Regions from separate parts of the Mesorhizobium sp. M0761 genome, predicted to be linked through region 3. Evidence: riboswitches for the same ligand, from Rfam matches in the RefSeq annotation. Region 3 holds a riboswitch; each other region holds the start of a gene.
The links. A riboswitch is a leader RNA that binds a small molecule or an ion and turns the genes downstream of it on or off. The one in region 3 is predicted to bind cobalamin.
Positions count from the first base shown of each region.

Region 1: another riboswitch for cobalamin. It lies ahead of NKI32_RS23625 (CbtB domain-containing protein); the one in region 3 lies ahead of metE (5-methyltetrahydropteroyltriglutamate--homocysteine S-methyltransferase).
Region 2: another riboswitch for cobalamin. It lies ahead of NKI32_RS23860 (DUF1636 family protein); the one in region 3 lies ahead of metE (5-methyltetrahydropteroyltriglutamate--homocysteine S-methyltransferase).
Region 4: another riboswitch for cobalamin. It lies ahead of NKI32_RS11510 (aromatic ring-hydroxylating oxygenase subunit alpha); the one in region 3 lies ahead of metE (5-methyltetrahydropteroyltriglutamate--homocysteine S-methyltransferase).

Region 1 covers NZ_JAMYPF010000017.1:36-4,964, reverse strand. Annotated here, with positions in the region: gene NKI32_RS23645 (heparan-alpha-glucosaminide N-acetyltransferase) at 1-103, opposite strand, end outside; gene NKI32_RS23640 (MFS transporter) at 336-1,535, shown strand; gene NKI32_RS23635 (aromatic ring-hydroxylating oxygenase subunit alpha) at 1,543-2,718, opposite strand; gene NKI32_RS23630 (gamma-glutamylcyclotransferase) at 2,853-3,545, shown strand; cobalamin riboswitch at 3,613-3,808, shown strand; gene NKI32_RS23625 (CbtB domain-containing protein) at 3,845-4,024, shown strand; gene NKI32_RS23620 (CbtA family protein) at 4,040-4,843, shown strand.
Region 2 covers NZ_JAMYPF010000017.1:44,843-49,771, forward strand. Annotated here, with positions in the region: gene NKI32_RS23850 (winged helix-turn-helix domain-containing protein) at 278-1,501, shown strand; gene NKI32_RS23855 (DUF6348 family protein) at 1,531-2,223, shown strand; cobalamin riboswitch at 2,282-2,486, shown strand; gene NKI32_RS23860 (DUF1636 family protein) at 2,525-2,950, shown strand; gene cobW (cobalamin biosynthesis protein CobW) at 2,953-4,005, shown strand; gene cobN (cobaltochelatase subunit CobN) at 4,024-4,929, shown strand, end outside.
Region 3 covers NZ_JAMYPF010000036.1:18,853-23,781, reverse strand. Annotated here, with positions in the region: gene metE (5-methyltetrahydropteroyltriglutamate--homocysteine S-methyltransferase) at 1-1,571, opposite strand, end outside; cobalamin riboswitch at 1,666-1,865, opposite strand; partial or broken gene NKI32_RS31045 (helix-turn-helix domain-containing protein) at 2,615-3,045, shown strand; partial or broken gene NKI32_RS31040 (IS110 family RNA-guided transposase) at 3,170-4,199, shown strand; gene NKI32_RS31035 (SET domain-containing protein-lysine N-methyltransferase) at 4,892-4,929, shown strand, end outside.
Region 4 covers NZ_JAMYPF010000005.1:383,561-388,489, reverse strand. Annotated here, with positions in the region: gene NKI32_RS11530 (ABC transporter ATP-binding protein) at 1-219, shown strand, start outside; gene NKI32_RS11525 (DUF680 domain-containing protein) at 292-525, opposite strand; gene NKI32_RS11520 (DUF680 domain-containing protein) at 597-800, opposite strand; gene NKI32_RS11515 (DUF680 domain-containing protein) at 867-1,073, opposite strand; cobalamin riboswitch at 1,574-1,775, shown strand; gene NKI32_RS11510 (aromatic ring-hydroxylating oxygenase subunit alpha) at 1,893-3,140, shown strand; gene NKI32_RS11505 (FAD-binding oxidoreductase) at 3,178-4,278, shown strand; gene NKI32_RS11500 (PqqD family protein) at 4,440-4,862, shown strand.

The DNA.
Region 1 (4,929 bases), on a different contig from region 3:
CCATGGCGATCAGCGCGATGCCGCGTACGACATCGATGGCGACGATGCGCTTCGGTTGATCTCGCTTCAGTTGATCTCCAGGGGGTGCGGTATGGATGCTCATGGTCTCGCGATCTGATTCAGCCCGAAAGACGACTATCACGGTTGCACCGGACAAAAGAAGGCCGCCCTCTACGCTCCGGGTCATGCCGTGCGGCTGCATCGGGCGGCGCTTTAGGCCAGAGCCGGAAAGCCTTTGGCCGAATTTGCTTTTTGCCGGGAAGGGGTCGGTTTCCTGTTACCGGCGGAGGAAGCGCCAGCGCAGATTTGGGCTGCGAGTCTGATTTGGGGATCAAATGTCCACCCATGTGCGCCATCCGATCTGGCTTCCAGCCTTGCGTCCGGCGGATGCGCGCACCTTTGCCTCGCTCTATGCGGTCGAATCCTTCGCCCGCGCCACGGTATCGAGCGTCATCCCGATCCAGGCTTATGAGATTCTGCACAACGAGCAGATCGTCTCGATCCTCTACACCATCGTGGCGCTGCTCGGCCTGTCGGTGACCTTGTTCATGCCGATCTTGATCCGCAGGTTTGCCCGGCGCTGGGTCTATACCGCCGGCGCCTGCCTGCTGGCGATGGGCTCGCTGTTCTTCGTCACCCACACGCTTGCCGGGCAACTGGCAGGCATGCTGTGCCGCGTCATGGGGGCGAGCGCGCTGTCGATCACGCTCAACCTCTACATCATGGATCACATCCGCAAGACCGATTTCATGCAGGCCGAATCGCTGCGCATGGCGTGGTCGATGCTGGCCTGGACCGGCGGGCCGACACTCGGCATCTTCCTCTACACACGCTACGGCATCTATGCCGCGCATGGCGCGGTGGCGGTGTTTGCGTTGGCCTTGCTGGCGCTGTTCTGGACCTACAGGCTGGGCGACAACCAGTCGATCCGGCCCGGCAAGACGCGGCCGGCCAATCCGCTGGCCAATATCGGCCGCTTCGTAGCACAACCCAGGCTCAGGCTGGCCTGGCTGATCGCCTTCGGCCGGTCATGCTTCTGGACGACGTTCTTCGTCTACGGGCCGCTGTTCATGGTGATTACCGGCGAGGGCAAGCTTGCCGGCGGCCTGCTGGTTTCGGCCGGCAATGCGCTGTTGTTCATGGCGATCTTCTGGGGCAAAGCGGGAAAACGCTTCGGCGGCCGGCGCACCATGACCTTCGCCTATTTCGCGATGTCGGCGACGCTGCTTGCGGCGGGCGCGGTCGGCACTACCGCGCCGCTGCTTACGGGCTTTTTCCTGCTCTGCGGCGCCTTCTTCACCATCGCGCTCGATGCACTGGGCTCGACCGCCTTCATGCGCTCGGTGCGGTCCTATGAGCGGGCGCAGATGGCCGCGGTCTACCGCACCTATCTCGACTTTTCCGAGCTGACGCCGCCGCTGGTCTATTCGGTGGTGCTGGCGTTTTTCGGCCTCGGCTCGGTGTTCGTGACGCTGGGCATTCTGGCCGCTGTTTGCGGCTTTATCACCTGGCGCTATTTGCCGAAGTCGCTTTAGTCGCCGATCAGGCGGTTGCCTCAAGCGCTGCATGCCGCTCGCGCACCCAGTTGTGGAAGCGGTGCAGATCGTACTCCTCCGGCATCAGCACGCCGGCCTGGTGGCGCATCGAGCGCAGGCCTTTCTGATTGATCTCACAGATCGCGGCATCCTCCTCCAGCACCTGGGTGCCGAAGGCGACGACATTGTCGATGTCGGTCTCGGCAAGCGCCTCGGGCGCGAACAGCCACTCGGCGGTGAGTTCGGTCTGTTCGGGACCGAGCGGCATCAGTCGCACCGTCCTGACATAATCGACATGGCCGACGATGAACATCGAGGGCAGGCTGGTGGCATAGGTCTGTCCGGCCGCACGCTCGGCTGGCGTCAGGCCCGGTAAGACCGGGCCATGGGCATGTCCGTCGCGCGACCAGGTCTCGGCGCCGGCGCGCAGGCCACCCGAAAACTCCGGCGCGTCATTGTCGGCATGGCGGACCCAGTCGGGGTCGTCGTGCCGGCTCATCAGGCCGCGGCCGTATATCGGCACCAGCCGAGACAGGTCCTTGTGGACGCCCGGGCAATGCAGGCACTCGTTGAAGTTTTCCCAGAAGATCTTCCAGTTGCAGTTCATCACCTTGCGCAGGACACGGCCTGATACCAGCGTTTCCAGCGGCCAGTTGGCGAGGTCGCCGGATGCGGGATCGAAGGAGGTCCCGGCGGAGCCGGCCGCAGCCTGCTGAAGGTTCACAAAGACAAAACCGCGCCACACCGACAGCGCCACCTGGTAGAGCGGATGATCGGCCTTGTCGAAACCATCTGGCAGCGATTTCGAGGGAACGCGCACGAGATCGCCGCGCAGCGAGTAGGACCAGGCGTGGTAGGGGCAAGTGATGAGCCGCGCTTTCAGCCGGCCCTCGCTTTCCTGGCAAAGCTGCGAGCCGCGATGCCGGCAGGTGTTGTGGAAGGCGCGCAACTCGCCGGTGTCGTCGCGCAGCACGACGATTTCCTGCGTGCCGACGCGGAATGTCCTGAATGCCAAAGGCTGGGCAAGATCGGCCTCGCGGCAGACGAGCAGCCAGCTTTTGTACCAGATGGCCTCGAGATCGCGCTGGTAAGCCTCGCTATCCCAATAGGCCGACGACGGTAGCGTCGGTTGGGCCCGGCTCAGGCCGTTATAGGGGTCGCGCTCGCTCGGGTTGGGATGCATGGCTGGCTTCCTATGAAGCGTCAGCCGACACCCCGGCAAATCGTTTGTCAATCAGAGTGCCGCATTGCCGGTTGCAGGCGCGGCGCATAATCATGTCGTAGACATGGGACATTCGGAATTGGGGGGATTCGGACGTGGCCGCACGACAGATGTCGCTTACGCTGGAGCTGGTCGCGCGCTGCTGGCGCGAGATCAGGGACCCCGGGCCTGATCCGGACGCGATGCATCTCGATGAAGCCGACTATGACGCGCTGCTGGATGAATTGCAGGTCGAACTCCCGGACAGCGAACCGCTATGGCTGTTCGGCTATGGATCGCTGATCTGGAAACCGGAAATAGATTATGTCGAGGACCGCGTTGCCTTGGCGTGCGGCTGGCATCGATCCTTTTGCATGAACATGACGCGCTGGCGCGGCACCAAGGACAGCCCCGGCCTGATGATGGCGCTGGACCGTGGCGGACAATGCAAGGGCGTCGCCTTTCGGCTGACCGACAATAACCGGCGCGAGCAGTTGGGCCGGCTTTTCCGGCGCGAAGTCACGCTGAAGCCGACAAGCTACCGGCCGCGCATGCTCAAGCTTGCAAGCGAGGCCGGACCGCTCAGGGCATTGGCCTTCGTCATCAACCGCAACGGCCTGACCTATTCAGGACCGCTCGACGAGGGCAAGGTCGTCGAAAGGCTGGCAACGTCCTGCGGGCACTGGGGGTCGGGCGCCGACTATCTCTACAACACGGTGAAAAACCTTGAAGAGCGCGGCATTCACGATCGCCATCTGTGGCGGCTGCAGCGGCTGGTTGCCGAGCGGATCACCGCGTTGAACCCGTAACGCCGCATGGCGCATTCGCGCTGTTGGCCGGCGGAATTTGGTTTGCCGGATGCGACCGTTTCAGCCTATAGTCATGCATGTCGTCGGTTCCGTTAGGGACCAAGAGGGAATGCGGTGAGGGCTGACTTGTTGCCCAATGCCGTGGCTGCCCCCGCAACTGTGTGCGGTAGTCCTCTCCAAGCCACTGGGGATTTTTTCTTCGGGAAGGTGGGGAAGGGCGCTGATCCGCGAGCCAGGAGACCTGCCGGCGACAGGGAACTGACTTCGATGCCCTCGGGTGGAGGGCGAAAGGACAAGATATGAATACCGCTTCCGTCTCCCTCGGCGCTTCCGTCTCCTCGCAGTCGCGCTTCATGCAGCTCGTGCTTAGCGCGTTTCTGGGCATTTTCGTCGTCGGCGTTGTCGGTTTCTCGCACATCGATGCGGTCCACAATGCGGCGCACGACTATCGCCATTCGATGGCGTTTCCCTGCCACTGACGAGGATCTGACATCATGAACCTGTTTCGCAACGTCGTGTTCATCGCGGCGATCGCAGGGCTCGTGGCCGGTGTCGCTCTCGCCTGCATGCAGGCCTACGCCACCGTGCCGCTGATCCTCAAGGCGGAGGTCTACGAAAAGGCTGGTGGCGGCCACGAGCATCAGCATGCCGCGGTGCCCGCCGCCAACGCTGCGGACACCAATGCCATGAGCACCGCCGCGCCGGCGGAAAATGCGGTGAGCAGCGCAGCACCGGCTGAAGCAGCCGCGCCGGCGGAGGACGAAGGCTGGGCACCGGCCGACGGCTTCGAGCGTTTCGCCTTCAGTGTCGTCGCCAATATCGTCACCGGCATCGGCTTCGCGCTGGTCCTGGTGGCGGTTTCCGAATTCGCCGGCGGCATCGGCAGCTGGCGCCAGGGCGTGTTCTGGGGTCTGGCGGGCTTTGCCGTGTTCACGCTGGCGCCGGGGCTCGGCCTGCCGCCGGAACTGCCGGCAATGCCGGCGGCCGATCTCATACAGCGCCAGATCTGGTGGTGGGCAACGGTGATGGCAACCGCGATCGGTCTTGCCCTTATCACCTTCCGCACGTCGGCGCCCCTGACCGTGCTCGCCGTCGTCCTGATCGTCGCCCCGCATATTGTCGGCGCGCCGCAGCCTGACAGTTTCGTAACGCCGATCCCGGAGGGCCTGCATCATCAGTTCGTGGTGGCGGTGACGCTGACCAATCTGGTGTTCTGGCTGGTGCTCGGCGCAGTTGTCGGCATAGTGCGCGCGCGCTTCACCGGCACCGCGACCAGCCTGCGCGACAGCTTTGCCTGATCGCAGTTTGACCTTCATCATCGGCGGTGGGGGGGGGGGGGGGGGGGGGGGCGGGGGCCCCGGAGGGACAGCGGGGGGGGCCGCCC
Region 2 (4,929 bases), on a different contig from region 3:
TAATGCGGAAGCGCGACAGTTTAACCGCTGAACCGTTTTAGGTGCCTTTGCTGCAACGCGGCGAGGGTTAGCGCACGGCTTTCAGCGAAGCAAGTCAAACCTTGTTCAAAAGACAGTGCTGGACGGCAGGCCGGGAAAAACTGGTCCGATCTCCTCCTGTTTGATTTCCTTCATCTTTCACTCCACTTTTGTCTCCTGACACATCTCCCGCCATTTGCCTGCTAGCATGACCGGAATCGCCGGCTAAAGTCGGGAAAATGGTTCGAGGCAAGACACTTTGACGAAGGACAAAATCTCACTCCCCGCGGCCAGGCGCATCGCGCTCGCCGCGCAAGGATTTCTCGATCCCCGCCCGGTCGGCACGCCCGATCGCCGCCACCTCGCCCGCGTGCTGTCGCGCACCGGCTTGCTGCAGATCGATTCCGTCAGCGCGGTGGTGCGCGCCCACTATATGCCGCTCTATTCGCGGCTTGGCCCCTACCCGCTGGCTTTGCTCGACAATGCGGCCATCACCCGCAAACGCACGGTGTTCGAATACTGGGCGCATGAGGCCTCGTTCCTGCCGGTCGAGACCTACCCGCTGATGCGCTGGCGCATGCAGCGGGCCGAGCAAGGCGACGAAATGTATCTCGGCCTCGCCAAATGGGGCCGCGAGCACGCCGCCTATATCGAAGAGATCTACCGCGCGGTCGCCGAGCGCGGCCCGATTGCCGCTTCGGCACTGGAAGGCCAGAAAGGTTCGGGCGGCTGGTGGGGCTGGAGCCACGCCAAGCACGCCTTCGAATGGCTGTTCTGGGCCGGACGCATCACCACGGCGCACCGCCGTGGCTTCGAGCGTTTCTACGACCTGCCCGAGCGCGTGCTGCCGCAGGCGATCCTCGATCTGCCGGTGCCGGCGGCCGAGGACGCGCACCGCGAATTGCTGCGCATTTCTGCCCGCGCCCACGGCATCGCGACGTCGGGTGACCTGCGCGATTATTTCCGCTTGTCGCCAGCCGACATGAAGGGCCGGTTGGAGGAACTGGTTGAGATGGGCGAGTTGCTGCCGGTAAACGTCGAAGGCTGGGACAAGCCGGCTTACCTCTATAAGGACGCCCGTCTGCCGCGAAAGATCGAGGCCCGCGCGCTACTGGCGCCCTTCGATCCGGTGGTCTTCGAGCGCTCGCGCACCGAGCGCCTGTTCGATTTCCACTACCGCATCGAGATCTACACCCCGGCTGACAAGCGCCAATATGGCTACTACGTCCTGCCCTTCCTGCTCGGCGACCGGATCGTCGCCCGCGTCGATCTCAAGGCCGACCGTCCCGCCGGCGTGCTGCGCGTCCACGCCGCCTACGCCGAACCCGGCGCACCGCCTGAGACCACCGCACAGCTTTTCGAGGAACTAAAGGAGATGCAGGGCTGGCTTGGCCTTGAGCGCATCGAAGTGACGCCGGCCGGCAATCTGGGGCCGGCATTGGCTAGCGAGAGAGATGGCCAACCCTTGCAGCGTCTGTCATAGACGCCTCAATAAGCCTCGTAGGTTGTGCAATGGCATCGGACAAAGTGCTCGACATGATCCATGGCGCCCTCATTGCGCATGGAATAGATGCAGTCCGCAGAGATAGGGACGTCATGCTCCAATCGAAGCAGCTTCGGTTTGAGGCTGAGGTGTTCGAGACGAGTTCTGACCGGCTGGTCCTGGAAATCTACATTTTTTCTCCGCTGCTTGATGTTCAGCCGGTCATTGAATCCTTTGCTGGCTTCGGCGACACGCGCGAACAGGAACTGAACCAGGCGTTTGAAAAGTTTCTCCGTGGTGTTTTCCATGTGGCCATTGAGGGACTGGCCGATCACGTCTGCGAGAACATGCAGGCCGAAATAGAGCTTTGGCAGCGAAGCAGCGCCAGTTGGAAGATCTGGCGAAAAGATGCCCGCTGGAAAATCTATAGCGGCCCGGTCATTTCCCAGGCCACAACCGAGCTATGCTCGCTGACACCAGGCTATCCAGCATTCTATGCCAAGCTGGAAAAGCTGTTCACAGCTTCGGTACCCCCCGGAAGCCATTTTGTCCGGACCTTTCTGGCAGGCTTGAAGGGCACGCTGATTAGTGCCGAAGTCCTTCTGGACAACGCGGTTTGGCATGAGGGACAGAATCTGGCTGTCGGTCATGACTGGGACTATAGCGATGGCTATCAAGCTATCCGACAGGTCATCCTGGCACTGCCGGAAGCCGGGACATGACAGCCCCTGCCGACATCGCCATGTCGTAGCCGTGCGTTGACACCGCCGCCCGCAAAAGCCTAAATCCGCTGCAGACGGTCCCCTGCCCGCAACGGCAAGGGCCAATAGGGAATGCGGTGCGGGATTTCGGTCCCAAATCCGCGGCTGTCCCCGCAACTGTAAGCGACGAGCCAAGGCCGAAAGCCACTGGGTAACACCGGGAAGGCGGCTAACCAAGGCGACGACCCGCGAGCCAGGAGACCTGCCGTCTGAGACAAAGTATCCGATCGCCTGGCGGGTTTCCGGGCAAGGAGCACGGTTTTTGGACCAGAACAGCAGTTTTTCGGCTGGCACAGCGGACATTGCGTCCGGGGACAACGACGCCCTGACCGGCGTGACCGTCATCGTCTGCGCCTCCTGCCGCGATGAGACCGGTTCCGACGCCCATCCGCGCGCCGGCGAATTGCTGGCTGAGGACACACGCCGCGCCGCTGCCGGCGATATCCGGGTCCGCACCGCCGAATGTCTCGGCAATTGCAAGCGCCGCCTCAGCGCCGCGATCCTGCGCGATGGCTGCTGGAGCTATGTCTTCGGCGATCTGGCCGCAACCAGCGGCGCCGACCTCGTTACCGGCGCAAAGCTCTTCGCGACTTCGGCCGACGGCCTCATCCCGTGGCGCGGCCGGCCCGATAGCCTCAAGCGCGGCCTCGTTGCCCGCATCCCACCCCTCGACATGCTGAAGGACTGACGATGAACGCTTCAAACCCGGCCGCCAACCTCTCCCGTGTTCCCTGCACTGTCGTTACAGGCTTCCTCGGCGCCGGCAAGACGACGCTGGTCCGCCATCTCCTGGAAAATGCCGGCGGCAAGCGCATCGCCATCATCGTCAACGAGTTCGGCGACATCGGCATCGACGGGGAAATCCTGAAAGGCTGCGGCATCGACACCTGCCCCGAGGAAAACATCGTCGAACTGGCCAATGGCTGCATCTGCTGTACAGTCGCCGACGATTTCGTGCCCGCCCTCGACAAGATCCTCGCGCTGACACCGAGGGTCGACCACATCCTGATCGAGACCTCGGGCCTCGCTCTGCCCAAGCCGCTGGTCCAGGCGTTCCAGTGGCCAAGCGTGAAGAGCCGGGTGACCGTCGATGGCGTCATCGCCGTGGTCGACGGCCCGGCGCTGGCTGAGGGACGCGTTGCCAACGATATGGACGCCCTGCAGGCGCAGCGTGTCCAGGACGAGACGCTCGACCATGACGATCCTGTCGAAGAAGTGTTCGAGGACCAGATCGCCTGCGCCGATTTGATCATCCTGTCGAAGAGCGATCTGATGGACGCCCCCGGTTCGGCCCGCGCCAACGCCATCATCAATGAACATTCCGCCCGCGCCGTGAAGATCGTGCCGACCGCACATGGCAAGGTCGACCCGTCGGTGCTGCTTGGCCTCGGTCTCGCCGTCGAAGACGACATCGAGAACCGCAAGTCGCATCACGACGGCGCTTTCGATCATGAGCATGACGATTTCGACACCTTCATCGTCGACATCCCCTCGATCGCCAATCCCGACGACCTGGCCAGGCGCGTCGCCACCGCCGCCGAACAGGAAAACGTGTTGCGTGTAAAAGGCTTCGTCGATGTCGGCGGCAAGCCGATGCGGCTTTTGCTGCAGGCCGTCGGCCCACGCGTCAACCATTACTATGACCGCGCCTGGGCGGCTGAGGACGATCGCCGCTCGCGTCTCGTCGTCATTGGCCTGAAGGGGCTGAACCGTCCGGCGATCGAGCGTATACTCGCCGGTTGATCTCAGGCACGAGCCGCGATGCATATACTCGCCACGACCTCCGCCTCGCTCGACGATCTCGCCGAGCCAGTTGATCTCCGGCAGACGCCGGCGGATATCGTGGCGCTGTCCTTCACCGACAGCGACCTCGCCGGCCTCGCGGCGGCCTGGAAGGCCGATGCCGTCCGCCTGCCGTCGATGCGGCTGGCGGCGCTGCGCGACCTGCGCCATCCCATGTCCGTGGACCTCTGGATCGACAGCGTCGCCCGCCACGCCAAGGTGATTTTGGTGCGCATCCTCGGCGGCTACGACTGGTGGCGCTATGGCTGCGACCAACTCGCGGTGACTGCTCGCGAACGTGGCATCAAGCTGGCGCTGCTGCCTGGTGAAAGCCATGACGAGGACCTCAGGCTGATCGAAGCCTCGACGCTGCCCCGCGCGGAGCTGGACGGCCTGCTGGGCTATTTCCGCGAGGGCGGGCCGGAGAATATGACAGCGCTGATGCAAAGATTGGCGGGGCTGGCGGGACGGGATGCGGCTTCGGCTGACCCGGTTAGCGTGCCGAAAGCTGGTTACTACGAGCCAGGTCGCGGCGTGGTGGGCAAGTTGGATTTGGCCAATGTCGGCGTTCCTTCACACCCCCCTCTGTCCTGCCGGACATCTCCCCCGCAAGGGGGGAGATCAGCCGTCACCAAAGCCGGCTCCTCTTCGGCCCCGTTGAACAGGAAGCTGTCTGGGTCATCTAAGATTGGCGAAACCGTTGACGACAGATCAATCTCCCCCCTTGCGGGGGAGATGTCCGGCAGGACAGAGGGGGGTGGGCGGGAACTCGGCGCAGACAACATCAACTCTCCCATCATCCCCATCCTCTTCTACCGCTCGATGCTGCTGGCCGCCGATGTCGCGCCAATCGATGCCCTCTTTGATGCACTCCGCCAGCGCGGC
Region 3 (4,929 bases):
TGCTCGGCGAAATGCTGAACCATGTCATTTCGTTCGAACTCACCGTGCACCAGCACGTCCAGCCCGATCTCTTCCTGCCAACGAATTGCCGACTCGATCTCCTTCTTCAGGAAGATCTCGTAGTCGACATAACTGAGCTGGCCCTTCGCATGAGCGGCCCGCGCGCGGCGTACCTGCGGCGTCTGCGGGAAGGACCCGATTGTCGTCGTCGGGAACGGCGGCAGCCCGAGCGTACCGGCCTGGACTCTGGAGCGCTCGCCAAAAGCGCTCTCTCGTCGTTTCATGCTATGGTCAATGCTGGCGATCCGCCCCTCAACAAGCGGGTCATGGATCTTCGTGGACGTCACGCGAGTGGCGGCAGCCTCGGCAGACGCTTTCAACGCGCCTGCCACCGCATCCCTGCCTTGGGACAGGGCCCGGGCCAGCAAGACCAGCTCGTCGGTCTTCTGGGCCGCGAAGGCGAGCCACGACCTGATGTCGGCCTCGAGTTCCGTCTCCATGCGCAGGTCAATCGGCACATGCAGCATCGAGCAAGAAGGCGCGATTTCGACGCGGTCCAAGGGCCAGCCGGCGACGATCGGTTTGATGCGGTCGAGAATGGCGGGCAGGTTCGCACGCCAGACGTTGCGGCCATCGATCAAGCCGAGCGAGAGCACCAGATCCTTCGGAGCGAGCCGACCCACCGTTTCCAGCTGCTCGGGAGCGCGCACGAGATCAATATGCAGGCCGGCCAGGGGCAGAGAAACCGCGGTTTCGAGATTGTCTCCCAGCGACCCGAAATACGTAGCCAGCATGATCTTCAGCTCGGGCGCGGCTTTCGACAGCTGGCCATAGGCGAATTCGAACGCAGCTCGTTCGTTCGGGTTCAGATCGAGGACAAGCGCTGGCTCATCGATCTGCACCCAGTCGGCTCCCGACAACTTCAGCCTCTGTAGAAGCTGCTCGTAAACGGGCAGCAGCTGCGGTAGGAGCGCGATGGGACCGAACCCTTCGGCAGGCGATTTCGCCAGCTTGAGGAAGGTGATGGGTCCAAGGATGACTGGGCGTGTGTGAATGCCGAGAGCTTTAGCCTCGAGGAAGTAATCGACCGGCTTCGTTGACGAGAGGGCGAACGTCTGATCATCATGGAGCTCCGGCACAATGTAGTGGTAGTTGGTGTCAAACCACTTGGTCATTTCCATCGCGGTTACACCAGGTCCATGAGCCGCCTCCTGGTGACCAGCGTGTCCACAATCCTCCGTCTGACCCTGGTTGCCGCGCGCCATTGCGAAGTAGATGTCAAGTGGGACCTCGCCGCTATTCCAGCCGTACCGGGATGGAATGGCGCCGACCGTGGCTGCGGTGTCGAGCACATGGTCGTAAAGCGAGAAGTCGTTCGAGGGGATTTTTGACACGCCGCGATCGCGCTGCTCCTCCCAGCTAGCGGCACGGAGTGCCTTCGACGTCCCAAGAAGGTCGCCAGCGGACGATTTTCCGGACCAGTAGCTTTCAAGGGCGAATTTCAGTTCTCGCCGACGACCGAAGCGCGGCACGCCGAGCGTTGCTACAGGAATTTGCTGAGAGACAGTCATGTCATACCCCGATGATTGGGGCGTCGGTGACAAGGAAGGCGCTAGCAGGCCGGCATCAACGCCGGGTTGCAGCGGCCACCGAGACACCCCGCCCGTGGACGTAATTCGCGTGGCAGGTCTCCTGGCTCGCGGGGTCATAGCCTACCCGTCTTCCTGAGGGTATTCGCCTCAGTGACATGATTGGGGTTGGCTCGCCGCTAACAGTTGCGGGGGCAGCGCCGGCATCGCACCGGCTTCCCTCTTAGCTCCGCGGCGGCAGCGCCGCACGCGAGAACCACGACACGCAGACAATCACAGCAGTTCGCTCTTTTGTCAATGGCGCATAACGAAATGTTTATGTCGTTATGTGATCGCGCTTTTACGCTTGTCTAACATAGTGAAATATTCAGTCGCCCATTGGCGGCGCTGCTCCGCTGCCACCATTGTCCAACTAATGAATTCCTGTCGGGCTGCGACATTCCCTCGCAGGTCGCCGACGAAGGATTTCGGCCAACACTTCAAGCGCGTGACAACGTCGTTAGAATGCAGAAGATCGCATTGGGGGCGATGTTTAACGATGCGGCCGCAAGCCGTGCGTGCGGGCAGAAGCGGTTTTCACGGAGTGAGCGCCAAACGGTGGTCCGAGGGGAAATGGCACGCCAGTCGTCATCACGGATAACTAGTACCGTTCCACAGAGATTGTGATGGGTTGTTTTAGCGCAAAATCGGAAGCGCTTCCGGAGGAATTCGGACGGCCCCGGGCGTGCGCGAGATCGAGGCCGGCTTTTTCTAAAGTGATCACCATCTGGTGGACGGACGGAGCGGTGACGTCGAAGTGGCGCTGCATGTCGGCTTCGGCCGGGGCTGTTTGAAGATCCGGGCATAGATGAAGGCCAAATACTGGCCTTAAAGCTGCGTAGAGCGCGGCTGCGGCGCGGCTTGTCGTTCGCCAAGTGACTGACTCATTTCCGGATTCATCTGCGCCTGCACGCTGAAGGAGGTGCAGGTGAGTATAAAGTTTTGTGGACCTTAGCCAATCGGAAGCGTGATCAACTTGACGCGCTATGAGCGGGGGGCGCCACGCGACGCGCAAAATAAAACGCGCACAGATCCTCTTGGCCGCGAACGACGGCGTGAGCGACGAGGTGATCGCCGCAACCCTTGAAGGTCTCGGGATCGACGATTTATCGGACACGGCGCCGCTTTGTGGAAGCGAACCTGGAGGGAGCGCTCTCCGAGGAGCGGCGACCCGGCGTTGAGCGCAAACTATCGAGCAAGGAGGAGGCGCTTGTGGTGGCGACCGCCTGCTCAAAGCCGCCACCGGGACGGGCCCGCTGGACCCTCGAACCTCCTGGCCGAGGAGATGGTCCGGCTCACCGACCATGAAGAGCTGTCTTCTGAGACCGTCCGTCGACGGCTGGCGGAGAACCATCTGAAGCCCTGGCGCAAAGACATGTGGTGCATCCTCAAGATCGACGGAGAATACGTCGCCCGCACATGGAGGGAGATTGAGTCTGATCCGATTTTGCACACGATGACGTAATTGCTGCCGTCGCTCCTTTGAACGAAGACTCGGTGGACGGCAAAAGCCGCCGACCAGTGAGATCAAGGAGGCCGCAGTGAAGCAATATGTCGGATTGGATGTGTCGCAGCGAGAGACCAGCGTTTGCGTCGTCGATGATGCTGGAAGGGCTGTCTTCCAAGGGAAAGTGAAGTCCGATCCGGGAGCACTGACCGAGTTGCTCCGCAAACGCGCACCGCACACCGAGCGCATCGGATTCGAGACGGGCGCCATGTCCAGTTGGCTCTGGCATGAGCTTAAACGGGTCGGAATGCCGGTTGTCTGCATTGATGCTCGACATGCGAAGGCGGCACTTTCAGTTCGAATGAACAAAAGTGATGAGAACGATGCCCGCGGCCTGGCCGAGCTGGTTCGCGTCGGCTGGTATCGGGAGGTCAAGGTCAAAAGCACAGAGAGCCAGGCAACCCGATCCCTCCTGGTGGCGCGATCGCGACTTATCGCCATCCGCCGCGATCTCGAGAACCAAGTCCGGTCAATGCTGAAGGAGTACGGGCTGCAGTTCAGTCGCTCAATCGGTGCGCAGCTTCGGCTAAAGGTCGAGGCGTTGGTTGTCGACGGGCATCAGCTTCGATCCGTGATCGAGCCGCTTCTGACCGTCCATGAACAGGCTTGCAGGGAACAGGAAAAGCTGGACCGGCAGGTACGACGCCTTGTTCGTGAGGATGACACCACGCGCCGGCTTATGACGGTTCCTAGCGTCGGCGTCGTGACGGCGTTGACCTACCGCCATACGATCGATGATCCTTCGCGCTTTTCCTCGGCCAGTGACGTCGACGCCTACCTTGGTCTGACACCGCGGCGAAAACAATCTGGGGGAACAAATGTCAACGGCCGTGTCTCACGCTGGGGGAGATCGGCTGTTGCGGACCTATTTATACGAAGCGGCCAGCGTCCTCAAGCACCGGACAAAGAAATGATCGATGCTGAAGGCGTGGGGCGTTCGCCTGTCGAAGCGGATAGGTATGAAAAAGGCAAAAGTGGCGGTAGCTCGCAAGATCGCGGTTCTGCTCCACTGGCTCTGGGTTAACGGCACCAGCTTTGAGTGGGGCGGCGAAAAGATGGCGTGACAACCCGCGCTCGATCACAATCGCGGGTCCGCTTCCGAAACCCGTGATGTCCCCGCCGGGCGGTGGTTGTGGTGACCTCGTTGAATCGGCTGACGTCGACTTCGAACTTCGTTGCACACGCTGAGGCGCCCAACCCGATGGGGTTCGTTGGGGTCAAACTCCTGTTGCGTTTTTTTGGACCGTGTCGCCCGAGGGTCACTCGCTTCTCTTCGCGTTCGCGCAACCGATACATCAACATGGACGACCTGCGCGAGCACAAGAAGCTCGCTCTGCGCCAAGCTGCATGACCAGCTTCATGGCCGCCCCGTTTTTGCAGAATTTGACGCACACAACCGACCATTTGCGAAGCACAAGAAGGAGACACTTAGGGCACCCCTACATGCAGCCAATAGTCTGTGGCGGACGACCACATCACCTTTTGCTGAACTTGACGCACGCAACCCGCTGCTGCGATTTGGCGATGTGCCGCGGCGATCGAACAGGGCCCTGACTCCTCGCGTTTGTCGGACCCGGTACAAAGGCCCATTCAGTTGTTCGTTTTGCTCCAGCCTGAACGCTGAAAAGCAGCCAAAAAATCTCTTTTCACTCGATAGCCAGATTGGCATAAATTTTGAGACGTTCATTGATGTCGGAAGCGACGCCGACTTGTATCACAGCAAACCGATGCTCATCGTGAGGAGTAAGGATTTCCCATGTCGATGTCTATCTTGATAGATGAAGTCTCTTGCGC
Region 4 (4,929 bases), on a different contig from region 3:
GAGGGCGTGGTGGACTATGTCGAGCAACTCGGCGAGGTGCAGCTTGTCTATGTCGATATCGGCCGCGCTGACCTGCCGTTGGTGACCAAGCTGCCCGGCAATGTCGAGGTCAAGCGCGGGGCAAAGCTGCGACTGACCGCGGATGCCGGGGACCTGCACATCTTCGACGCCGATGGGCACTCCTTCTCGCTCAAGCCGGTGGAAGTGAAGGCGGCTTGAGATAGCTGCGTCGTACAGGCATGAAAAAAGAGCGGCGGGCCAGGCCCGCCGCTCTTTTTTAAGCTTCGGCTGTTAGTTGTTGCCGAACCGATCCCTGTCGCTGCTCTGAGGAACGAACTTCTGTTGGTCGTTCGACGAGTTCAGCAGCTTGTAGACCGCCGAGTTGGTGCCGGTCGACGAAGTGCGGGTGGTGTCGACGGCAGCGGCCGGCTGGTTGGCGCCATTGGAGCCATAATTGTCGCTGCCGGCAAAGGCAGCGCTCGAAACAGCCAGAACGGCTGCGGTGGCAAGAACAATCTTCTTCATTTTAGTCTCCTGAATTTTTCTGATGCCGCCAGCTGCAGCGGATAAGCCCGCCACGTGCTGGAAACCGGCTTTTAGCGGCCGAAAAGGTTACGGTCGGCACCGTGGGCAGGCGCCTGCTCGGCTGGAGCCGACTTCTCAACCGAAGCCGTATGGCCACTATCGGTCGACGTAATCGCAGGCTGGTTGGCGCCGTTCGAACCGTAGTTGTCGCTGCCGGCGAAAGCGCTGCCGGAGATGGCCAAAACGGCGGCGGCAGCAAGGATGATCTTTTTCATTTCAAATACTCCTGAATTTTTTGGGATCCCGAGAGCGACGGGTTAGCCGCCCTTCTTTGGTCGGGATCAGCGATTGCCGTAGAGGTCGCGGTCGGCGCCCTGAACGACAGGCTGCTTGTCAGCGTGCGCCGGCTTCTGAATGGAAGCCGTATACGAGCTGTCGACCGAGACGGCTGGCTGGTTCGCACCATTGGAACCGTAATTGTCGCTACCGGCGAAGGCGCTGCCGGTGATCGCCAAAACGGCTGCGGCAGTGAGGATGATCTTTTTCATTTTTAGTACTCCAGTTTGTCTGTCCGTCTAGCGGCGTGTCTTGGGAGGAATTCGCGTCGTTCGGACAGCCCCGATGTGGGAAAGCCATAGGCTGGTTTCCAATCACGAAGTTGTTCCGTGTGGACCACGGTCCTGCACCTTGAAATTGTGCCAGGAAGTTCCTCTATGGTCATTTATCGCATTGTTTTCAGTTGCTTATGTCGAACCGAGTGGTTCGCTCCGGTGTCGGTTTCCGGGCCGTCGTTCACACCGTCCTGCACGCATTGTCAACAGAAACGAACCGTTCGGTTCGATTAGAGATTGCTAATAGTAACTTTTCGATACCGTTGAGCCCTTTTTGCCCCCGATCGGAACTGGATCCGCAGCGATTCGAAACGGCGATGATGGCGTCGCAAGAAACGTCTCAGCTCTTTGACCGGCGGCGGGGGGCGTATGCCGCGCGTGTCGCGCCGCATGGATATGATGTCGCTTTCATGCCGACGTCGCGATCGCTGCCGTGATTAGATGATCGCATCTCAGGTGCCGCTTCGTGACGACGCAGCGGAGAATTGGGAAGCCGGTCAGAATCCGGCGCTGCCCCCGCAACGGTGGTGGAGTTGAAGTCGCAACGGGAGACCACTGGGCAAGAGCCTGGGAAGGTGTCGCGATGGTCCGCAAGGACAACTCCAGAGCCCGGAAACCAGCCCGAGATGCATAGACTCGACTGATCGCGGTGGGCGGTCAAGAGGTGGATAGTGCATGTCCGGCGCCGCGCTGGCCTGCGTCCGATCCTTCCTCCATCACCACCAAGTTCAGTCCTTAACCCACGAGGACAGAACTATGGATACGCGCAACGACATGCTGAGGCTCCTGAACGGCCGCAAGCAAGGCTTTTCGCTGGAACAGCCCTTCTACACCGACCCGGACTATTTCAAGCTCGACATGGAGCTTATCTGGTATCGCGACTGGCTGTTCATCGGCCATGATTGCGAACTGCCGAAGCCCGGCAGCTATATCACCGTGCAGATCGGCGATTATCCGGTGGTGCTGGTCCGCGACCAGAAGGGCAACATCAACGCCTTTCACAATTCCTGCCGCCATCGCGGCAGCCGTGTCTGCAACACTGAGAAGGGCATGGCGGCAAAGCTTGTCTGCCCCTATCACCAGTGGACCTACGAGCTTGACGGCCGGCTGCTGTTTGCCCGCCAGATGGCCGACGGTTTCGACAAGAGCCAGTTCGGCCTGAAGCCCGTCGCCTGCGAGAGCGTCGGCGGCTATATCTTCATCTGCCTGGCAAAAGAACCTGCCGACTTTGCGCCGATGCGCGCCATGATAGAGCCCTACCTCAAGCCGCACGGGCTGAATGAAGCCAAGGTCGCCTTCGAGAGCACCATCATCGAGAAGGGCAACTGGAAGCTGGTCTGGGAAAACAACCGCGAATGCTATCACTGCGCCGGCAATCATCCAGAGCTGTGCAAGACATTCCCCGAAGCGCCGACGGTGACCGGCGTGCAGGGCGCCGACAGCGATCCGGAGATGCTGGCGCACTGGGCGAAATGCGAGGCGGCGGGCCTGCCGAGCAAGTTCCGCATCGATCCGGCCGGGCAATACCGCGCCACCCGCGCGCCGCTGCTGCGCGATGCCGTCAGCTACACGATGTCGGGAAAGCGCGCGGTGACGAAGAACCTGTCCGACACTGTTGCCGCCGACCGCATCGGCACCTTGATGCACTACCACTATCCGACGACCTGGAACCACATCCTGATCGACCATGCGGTCACCTTCCGGGTGCTGCCGATCAGCGCCACGCAAACCGCGGTGACGACCAAGTGGCTGGTGCACAAGGATGCGGTCGAGGGCGTCGACTACAACCTTGAGGAGCTCACCCATGTCTGGACCGAGACCAACGACCAGGACCGCCGCATCGTCGAGGAAAACGCCTTCGGCATCCTGTCGCCGGCCTATGAGCCCGGCCCCTATTCGGAGCTGCATGAGGGCGGCGTGATCCAGTTCGTCGAATGGTACGCGGCCTTCATCGGCCCGCGCCTTGCCGAAGGCGGCCGGCCGGCGCTGCGCAGCGTCGCGTGAACTGGAGCAGGCGAAGAGGGACCAGAGGATGAATGCGATGACGGATCTTGGGCTCTATCGCCATCTCGACCAGATGGCGCCGTGGAACGATAGGCTGCAGGTGCTGGAAGTGATCGGCGTCAGCGACGAGGCGCCCGACGTCAAGACCTTCACCTTCCGCTCCGACAACCAGACCTGGTTCCGCTACAAGCCGGGCCAGTTCCTGACGCTGGAACTGCCGACACCGGACGGGCCGCTGATGCGCACCTATACGCTGTCGTCGTCGCCATCGCGGCCGTTTTCGATCGCGGTGACGGTCAAGGCGCAGGCCGGCAGCATCGGCACGCGCTGGATGTTCGACCATCTGGTGCCCGGTTCGCATGTCAAGGCCTACGGACCGGCCGGCGACTTCTCGTTGCACAGCCACCCGGCGGCCAAATACCTGTTCATTTCCGCCGGCTCCGGCGTGACGCCGATGATGTCGATGCTGCGCTGGCTGAACGACTGCGCGCCATGGACCGATGTCGGTTTCGTCAACTGCGCGCGGCGTGCCGAAGAGATCATCTTCCGCAAGGAACTCGAACTGCTCGGCGGCCATATGCCCGGCCTGTCGCTCGGCTTCATGATCGAGGAACGTTCCAGCCGCGAAGGCTGGTACGGCCATATGGGCCGCATCGATGCGATCCGGCTGCCCTTGCTGGCTCCGGACTTCCGCGAGCGCGAAATCTTCTGCTGCGGCCCCGATCCGTTCATGCGCGCCGTGCGCGGCATGCTGGATGCCGCCGGCTTCGACATGACGAAATACCATCAGGAGAGCTTTGCCGCGCCTGTGGTGGAGGAAATTCCGGCGCCGTTTGCCTCCCCGGTCGAGGACGGCATCGCTGCACCTGTCGAAGCCGTGACGCCGATCCGCTTCTCGCTTTCGGAGGTCGACGCCGGCTGCGTCGCCGGCCAGACCGTGCTGCAGACCGCGCGCAGCTCGGGCGTGCGGATTCCCGCCGCCTGCGAGTTCGGCCTGTGCGGCACCTGCAAGGTGAAGAAGGTCTCCGGCGAAGTCGAGATGAGCCACAATGGCGGCATCCTCGACCACGAGATCGATGACGGTTTTATCCTTGCCTGCTGCTCGAAACCATTGTCGGCGCTCGAAATCGAGGCTTGAGCCGGTCGACTTCGCCGCAACGGTCGCCGACGCAGGCGTTGTATTCGCGGGTCTTTGTCTTGCCAACCAACGGCCAAGTGATTTAGACGCACTTAGGAAGGGCTTGGCAGACCGTGAAGCCGGCGCATCCCTTCAGGGCGCATGGGACGGGGGACAGAGCGATGCAACAGCGGGTCTACGCGGTCGCAAGCAAGGACATCGTTTTCGAATCATTCGATGGCGAAGCCGTCGTTCTCGATCTTTCGAACGGCAAGTATTTCGGCTTTTCCGATTCCGGCAGCCGGGTCTGGCAGGCTTTGTCGTCCGGCGTCGCCACTGAAGCGCTGGTCGGAGCTGCCGCGGGCGCCGCAAAAATAAGCCTGGCCGACCTCGAAAGCTTCGTTGCCCGACTGCTCGATTTCGGGTTGCTTGCGCCAGCCGAAACACCGGCACAACCGCTTTCGGGCGAGCTGTCGTCTGCGCTTGCTGCCAGCAATGAGCCGCTCAAGGTCGATGTCCATGACGACCTTGCCGATCTCATCATTGTCGACCCGATCCATGAGGTCGAGGAACCTCTCGGCTGGCCGGCGGTGAAACAGGCATAATCGTTTCCCTAAAGCGCGTCGCGTTTGAAGGACTCAGGCGACGCGGTTTAGATCTTTTATTTTATGC